Linked DNA regions of Paraneptunicella aestuarii. The protein of the gene in region 1 binds, or shares a complex with, the protein of each later gene. Links are inferred from orthologs where the notes say so. Each region holds a gene or a part of one and is shown in the gene's direction. Other genes may lie near its edges.

The links. Proteins that work in one complex are often made in the same cells at the same time.
Region 2: the proteins of mfd (region 1) and uvrA are in contact, whole or in part, in a crystal structure (PDB 4DFC), measured with the Escherichia coli proteins. The link is inferred for Paraneptunicella aestuarii from one-to-one orthologs.

The regions. Positions count from the first base shown.
Region 1 is NZ_CP074570.1:1,861,430-1,865,519, reverse strand. The notes cover bases 20-4,038. They hold mfd (transcription-repair coupling factor), read left to right. Parts: upstream 20-370; coding sequence 371-3,838; downstream 3,839-4,038. Other genes in these bases: KIH87_RS07770 (CsiV family protein), read left to right, coding at 3,957-4,038; KIH87_RS07780 (PilZ domain-containing protein), read left to right, coding at 20-334. In the rest of the region: more of KIH87_RS07780, read left to right, coding at 1-19; more of KIH87_RS07770, read left to right, coding at 4,039-4,090. UniProt on the Escherichia coli protein: Couples transcription and DNA repair by recognizing RNA polymerase (RNAP) stalled at DNA lesions. Mediates ATP-dependent release of RNAP and its truncated transcript from the DNA, and recruitment of nucleotide excision repair machinery to the damaged site.
Region 2 is NZ_CP074570.1:333,895-337,364, reverse strand. What follows is about bases 72-3,470. They hold uvrA (excinuclease ABC subunit UvrA), read left to right. Parts: upstream 72-438; coding sequence 439-3,270; downstream 3,271-3,470. Other genes in these bases: KIH87_RS01420 (acyl-CoA thioesterase), read left to right, coding at 3,270-3,470; KIH87_RS01430 (MFS transporter), read right to left, coding at 72-98. Outside these bases: more of KIH87_RS01430, read right to left, coding at 1-71. UniProt on the Escherichia coli protein: The UvrABC repair system catalyzes the recognition and processing of DNA lesions. UvrA is an ATPase and a DNA-binding protein. A damage recognition complex composed of 2 UvrA and 2 UvrB subunits scans DNA for abnormalities.

The DNA.
Region 1 (4,090 bases):
CTCTGATCATCAGTTTAAATCAATTGAGTTTGGCGGCAGTGGGCTCACCCTAAAGTCACCTGAAGCGATGCCTGTTGGCGCATGCTATGAACTCAAACTCTTTTTAGACGTCGAGGCCAGCGCAGTGTTTTGTTACGGTGAAGTGATAAAGTGCGAAAAAGTCGAAACAGACTCAGTTACAAATATTGACACAGATAGCGCTTGCGATGAAATACCAGAGCAATACAATGTGTCGCTCATTTATACCCGCATCCGTGAGCAGGATCAGGAACTGTTGGTAAGAGCGAGCTTACATTTGCAATCAAAACAGTTGCGCAAGCAGCCGAAAAAGTAAGCTAAAGACAAATTAATCAAGTATCTTCAAGCATTCATGGCCAGTAGTATTTTCGCGCCTGTACTGCCCTCAAAAGCAGGCGATCATAAGCATTGGGCAAATCTGAAAGGTAGCTCTGCCGCCTTGGCAATAAGCAATACCGCAAAATCCAGTCAACGACGCATTTTGCTGGTCACGGCTGATACACCAAGCGCGCTGAAACTGGAAAAAGAAATCAAATTCTTTTTGCAAGCTCCCGTTCAAGTATTCCCCGATTGGGAAACCCTTCCCTATGATAATTTTTCGCCACATCAGGATATTATTTCTCAGCGTCTGGAAACCCTGTACCACCTGACCCAAAGCGAACCCGGGATCTTTATCGTACCGGTAAATACGCTACTGCAACGCATGGCTCCGGTTGATTATCTCGGGCAATTCCTACTGATACTGAAAAAAGGCCAAACACTTAATATCGAACAATTTCGCAGACGTTTGGAAAAAGCAGGCTATACCCACGTTAATCAGGTTATGGCGCACAGTGAATTCTCCATTCGTGGCAGCATCATCGACCTTTACCCAATGGGTAGCAAAGACCCTTACCGAATTGATTTGTTCGATGATGAAATTGACAGCATTCGTATTTTTGACCCCGACAGTCAACGCTCGCAAGAGCCGGTTGAAAGTATTCGTATGCTCCCGGCACATGAGTTCCCTACAGACGAAGCGGCAATTAATCGCTTCCGTGAGCAATACAAACAACAGTTTGATGCCGGATTAGGAAAGGGCTCTATTTTTCAGGATGTCAGCAACCGCATCATGCCAGCGGGTATCGAATACTACCTGCCACTGTTCTTTGAGCAAACTGCCACCCTGTTCGATTATTTACCTGAAAACACATTAGTGATGATGCATGGTGACTTGTATCACTCTGCTGAATTCTTCTGGGCCGATCTCAATGAGCGCTATGAACAATATCGTTGGGATCCACTCAAACCCTTATTGCCGCCAGAATCTCTCTTTCTGCGTGTCGACCAATTATTCGAAGCATTAAAACAATGGCCTCGGTTGTCCTTGTTTAAAGATGCAGGCGAAGATAATGCTCAAACCATCAACTATCAGATTGAAAATATTGGTGATATTGGCATTAATCCTCAAGTCAAAGTGCCGACCATCAAGTTACAGGAACAGCTTAAAGAATGGAAAAGCACAGGAATCCGAGTGCTGTTTTGTGCCGAATCGCAAGGTCGCAGAGAAACCCTTCTGGAATTATTGAGCAAAGCCAATATTCGACCAGAACCCGTTGCCAGTTTTAATGAATTCGTAAAAACACATGCCCCCATTGGCATATGTATTGGCCTGGTCGAGCACAGTTTTATTCTGCACGAAAGCGACGGAGCTCTGGCCTTTATTACCGAAACCGAGTTGCTAGGACACAAAATAAGTCAACGTCGTTTACGCGATAAACGTGAAGCAACCGATGAAAACGCCGTTATTCGCAACCTGGCAGAACTTACACCGGGACAAGCCGTTGTGCATCTAGATCACGGTGTGGGTCGCTTTTTGGGGTTACAAACACTTGATGTCGGTGGTATCCCAGCAGAATACCTGACTCTGGAATATGCCAAAAGCGCCAAGCTTTACGTTCCTGTAAGCTCACTGCATTTAATCAGTCGATACACAGGCGGCGAAACCGACCATGCTCCTCTGCATACTTTGGGCACAGAAACCTGGTCAAAAGCCAAGCAAAAAGCCGCAGAGAAGATTCGTGATGTGGCGGCACAACTGCTGGATATCTACGCTCAGCGCGCAGCCAAACCGGGGCATGCATATCAATTAGACTGGGATGGCTACCGCGCCTTTAGTGAAAGCTTTCCTTTTGAAGAAACCGCTGATCAACAACAAGCTATCAGCGCCGTACTCAATGACATGCAATCACCCAACGCCATGGACAGACTGGTTTGTGGTGATGTGGGCTTTGGCAAAACCGAAGTGGCTATGCGTGCAGCCTATATAGCCGCCAGCCAGAATAAGCAGGTGGCGATATTAGTCCCTACCACGCTATTAGCCCAACAACACTATGAAAACTTCGTTGATCGCTTCGCAGACACGGCTTTGCGCATTGATGTGATGTCCCGCTTCAGAAGCACCAAAGAACAAAATCAAGTGCTGGAAAACCTGGCTAATGGCAAAGTCGATATTGTGGTAGGTACTCACAAGCTGATCCAGAAAGACGTTAAATTCGCTAATCTGGGCTTGGTGATCATCGACGAAGAACATCGTTTTGGGGTGCAGCAAAAAGAGAAATTCAAATCGCTACGAGCCGAAGTTGACATACTCACCCTCACCGCGACACCCATCCCAAGAACGCTTAATATGGCATTAAGTGGTATGCGTGATTTGTCCATCATCGCGACACCGCCTGCAAAACGCCTTGCAATAAAAACCTTTGTCAGACAAAAAGACAAACAGCTGGTTCGCGAAGCCATTATGCGTGAAATCCTGCGTGGTGGTCAGGTGTACTTCCTGCACAATGAAGTCGACACCATTGAGAAAACCGCCAACGAAATCGCTGAAATCGTACCCGAAGCAAAAATCGGCATAGCTCACGGCCAAATGCGAGAGCGCGAGCTGGAACGGGTTATGTCTGACTTCTACCACCAGCGTTTTAATGTACTGGTGTGTACCACCATTATTGAAACCGGTATCGACGTACCATCCGCTAACACCATCATTATGGACAGAGCCGATCATCTAGGTTTGGCGCAATTACATCAGCTTAGAGGCCGTGTAGGACGATCTCATCACCAGGCTTATGCTTACCTGCTCACGCCTCACCCCAAGCGCATGACCAAAGATGCAGTAAAACGACTGGATGCCATTTCTTCATTGGAAGATTTGGGAGCCGGCTTTGCACTGGCAACACACGATTTGGAAATACGTGGCGCAGGTGAATTATTAGGTGAAGACCAGTCAGGCCAAATGGCGACCATCGGTTTTAGCTTGTATATGGATATGCTGGAACTGGCCGTTGAAGCCCTAAAAGAAGGCAAAGAGCCGAGTTTGGAAAATGTATTGGCGAAGCAAACGGAAATCGAATTACGTATTCCGGCACTGTTACCGGAAGACTATATTCCAGACGTCAATACACGACTGTCGCAATACAAGAAAATTGCCTCCTGCAAGAATATGGATCAATTGGAAGATGTTCAGGTTGAGCTGATTGACCGCTTTGGTTTGTTACCTGATGCCACCAAAAACCTGTTCAAGATCAGTGAAATGAAAATGCTGGCGCAACAGGTAGGTATTCAGAAAATTGAAGCCAGTCAGAGCGGAGGTTTTATTGAATTCACCCAAAATACCAAGGTGGATCCCGGCTTTATCATCAGTTTAATTCAGGCGCAATCCAACATTTACAAACTGGATGGCCCACAACGACTGAAATTTAAAATAAACACGGACAACGCCGAAGAGCGTGTTAAACTTATCGGCGATATGTTACAAGAATTCACTAAACAGGCGGCCTAACCCTTTGATACATAAGAATTTTAGCAAGGGAATAACGACTCGTTCTGACGCTAAATTGCGGCTCTCTCAAAACACATCAACTCGAAACGAGCAAATAAGAGCAAGAGCGAGTATCAAAGTGAAGCTATGCAGCGCACTCATAGCTGCTACCAGTGTATTCTCTGTCAATGCACAAGCGCAGCAAAAGCCTGATTGGTGGTTCGATATTGAAGTCATCGTATTCAAACGCAATATTGATGGCTCGCAACTCAC
Region 2 (3,470 bases), 1.5 Mb from region 1 along the record:
AATAATGCAATCACAGGCATTATCATAAATAGCCCTAACATGCGCATCAAATAGATAGCCGCTAGTGAAAAGGCGCCACGTAATTCAGTTTGGTTCACGGATCTGGGTCACATTAAAAATGAAGTTAAAAATTCTCGTTCTTAAATTCACTCTTGGAAAAGAGGGCGCGCAGTGTAACACAAATCCCCCACTCCCAACACCCCAAGTTCAAAGGAACAGAAAACGGAAAAAGTAAGAAAAAATGAATAGAGAGAAGAGCCAGCTCCCCCTTGAAAAAACCCTGAAATACAGCTTGCGCCTGGTTTACTTTTCAACTTCCCGGTTCAAATAATATTTAGCTCAAGCAAGATACAAAATGATGTACTTCACGGCTGGATAATACTGTATATTTATGCATATAATTATCGTTTTCCTTTTTTGAGCAATTCATCTTCTCTCATGGATAAAATAGAAATCCGCGGTGCCCGTACCCACAACCTGAAGAACATTAACCTCGAACTTCCTCGCGACAAATTGATTGTCATTACAGGTTTGTCCGGCTCAGGTAAGTCCTCACTTGCATTCGACACCTTATATGCTGAAGGACAACGACGATACGTTGAATCCCTTTCGGCCTATGCCAGACAATTTTTGTCCATGATGGAAAAGCCCGATGTTGACCATATCGAAGGCTTGTCCCCCGCCATTTCCATTGAGCAGAAATCCACATCTCATAACCCGCGCTCAACCGTAGGCACCATCACCGAGATATACGATTATTTGCGTTTGCTGTTTGCTCGTGTCGGCGAGCCTCGCTGCCCGGATCATAATGCACCTTTGGAAGCGCAAACCATCAGCCAAATGGTCGATAACGTGCTGGCTCTGCCGCAAGATAGCAAGATGATGCTACTTGCACCCGTTGTTCAAGGGCGCAAAGGCGAACATATCAAAACACTGGAAAATTTGGCTGCGCAAGGCTTTATCCGTGCTCGAATTGACGGTGAGATCTGTGATTTATCCGATCCTCCAACTCTGGATCTACACAAGAAACATGACATTGAAGTGGTTGTGGATCGCTTTAAAGTGCGCGATGACATCCAGCTCCGCCTGGCTGAATCCTTTGAAACGGCACTGGAGCTTTCTTCGGGTGTTGCCAAAGTGGCTTACATGGAAGGCGACGGGGATGAGATGGTATTCTCGGCAAACTTTGCTTGCCCACACTGTGGCTACAGTATTAGTGAATTGGAACCTCGTCTGTTCTCGTTCAACAACCCGGCTGGGGCTTGTCAGGTTTGTGATGGTTTGGGAATCCGACAATTCTTTGATCCTGCCAGACTGATCTCCAATGACGAACTCAGTCTTTCTGGCGGTGCCATTCGAGGTTGGGACAAACGCAGTTACTTCTATTTTCAAATGCTGCAATCTGTCGCCGAGCACTACAAATTTGATCTGAATATTCCCTATAAGGATTTACCAGAACAAGCACAACAAGTGCTTTTGTACGGCAGCAAAGGAACAGCGATCAAATTCAAATACATCAATGATCGCGGCGACATCATGGAGCGCAAGCATCCATTTGAGGGAATTATTCCCAACATGGAGCGTCGTTATCGCGAAACGGAATCCAATTCTGTACGTGAAGAACTTGCCAAGTATCTTAATCATCAACCTTGCCCTTCATGTCATGGCAGCCGTTTGCGCTTGGAAGCTCGCCACGTTTTTGTGGGCGAAACCAACTTGCCTACAGTTTCCGATTTTTCCATTGCTGATGCATTGGGCTTTTTTAACGATTTATCTCTAGTAGGTAAACGCGCCCAAATCGCCGAAAAAATACTGAAAGAAATCAATGACAGATTGAAGTTTTTAGTTAACGTAGGATTAAATTACCTTACCCTTTCTCGTAGTGCTGAAACACTGTCGGGTGGTGAAGCTCAACGTATCCGCCTGGCTAGTCAAATTGGCGCAGGGTTAGTTGGTGTCATGTACGTACTGGACGAACCTAGCATTGGTTTGCATCAACGTGACAACGAACGCCTACTTAGCACCCTGACTCACCTGCGTAATCTGGGTAACACAGTAATCGTGGTTGAACACGATGAAGATGCTATCAAAATGGCAGATTACATTGTTGATATCGGTCCCGGCGCTGGCGTTCACGGTGGCGAAATCGTTGCTAAAGGTACACTGGAACAAATTCTGGCAAGTGAAGACTCACTAACAGGAAAATATTTATCAGGCAAAGAAGCCATCGAAATTCCTGAGCACAGAACACAGAATAAAGATAACTTGTGGGTTAAATTAGAAGGGGCTTCTGGTAACAACCTGCAAAACGTTACACTGGAAGTGCCGATTGGCGTTATGACCTGTATAACCGGCGTATCAGGTTCAGGTAAATCGACCCTGATTAACGATACTTTCTATCGTATTGCTCACCGAGAGCTGAACGGTGCAACCAGCGATGAACCCGCCCCTTATGCGTCTATTGATGGCTTGCAGCACCTGGATAAAGTGGTCGATATCGACCAAAGCCCAATTGGTCGTACACCGCGCTCAAACCCGGCAACCTATACCGGGATTTTTACGGCCATTCGTGAGCTGTTTTCAGGTACGCAGGAGTCCCGTTCTCGTGGTTATAAGCCTGGTCGTTTCAGCTTCAACGTGAAAGGCGGGCGCTGCGAAGCTTGTCAGGGTGATGGTGTAATCAAAGTAGAAATGCACTTCCTGCCCGACGTTTATGTGCCTTGCGATGTTTGTAAGGGCAAGCGCTACAATCGCGAAACACTGGAAATCAAATATAAGCACAAAAACATCCACGAAGTGCTGGATATGACGGTTGAAGACGCTCGCGATTTCTTCAGTGCAATTCCGGCGGTACACCGCAAGCTACAGACCTTAATGGATGTAGGTTTGTCTTATATTCGACTGGGGCAAGCAGCCACAACACTGTCTGGTGGTGAGGCTCAGAGGGTAAAACTGGCAAAAGAGTTATCCAAACGTGACACCGGAAAGACCCTTTATATTCTCGATGAACCTACAACCGGGTTGCATTTTCATGATATAAAACAGCTACTAGCGGTTCTGCATCGTCTGAGAGATCACGGTAATACGGTTGTGGTTATTGAACACAACCTTGATGTCATCAAAACAGCCGATTGGATAGTAGATTTAGGCCCTGAAGGGGGTTCTGGCGGCGGTCAAATCATCGCAACCGGAACACCGGAAGCCTTATGTGATAACACGCAATCTCATACCGCTCGCTTTTTAAAACCCATACTTGAAGCAGGAAGATAATGTTCGAAGAGGTTTATAAAGTCCGATTTTATGAAACTGATGCACTTAAACACGTGAGTAATACCGTGATAGTGCAATGGTTTGAAGCTGCTCGAGAGCCGATTTTCAAGCTCTTTACGCCAGACCTGAACTTGGACACCTGGCCGTTGATCCTAGCCAACTACAAGGTGGATTTATTAAAGCAGATATTTCTCGGCGAA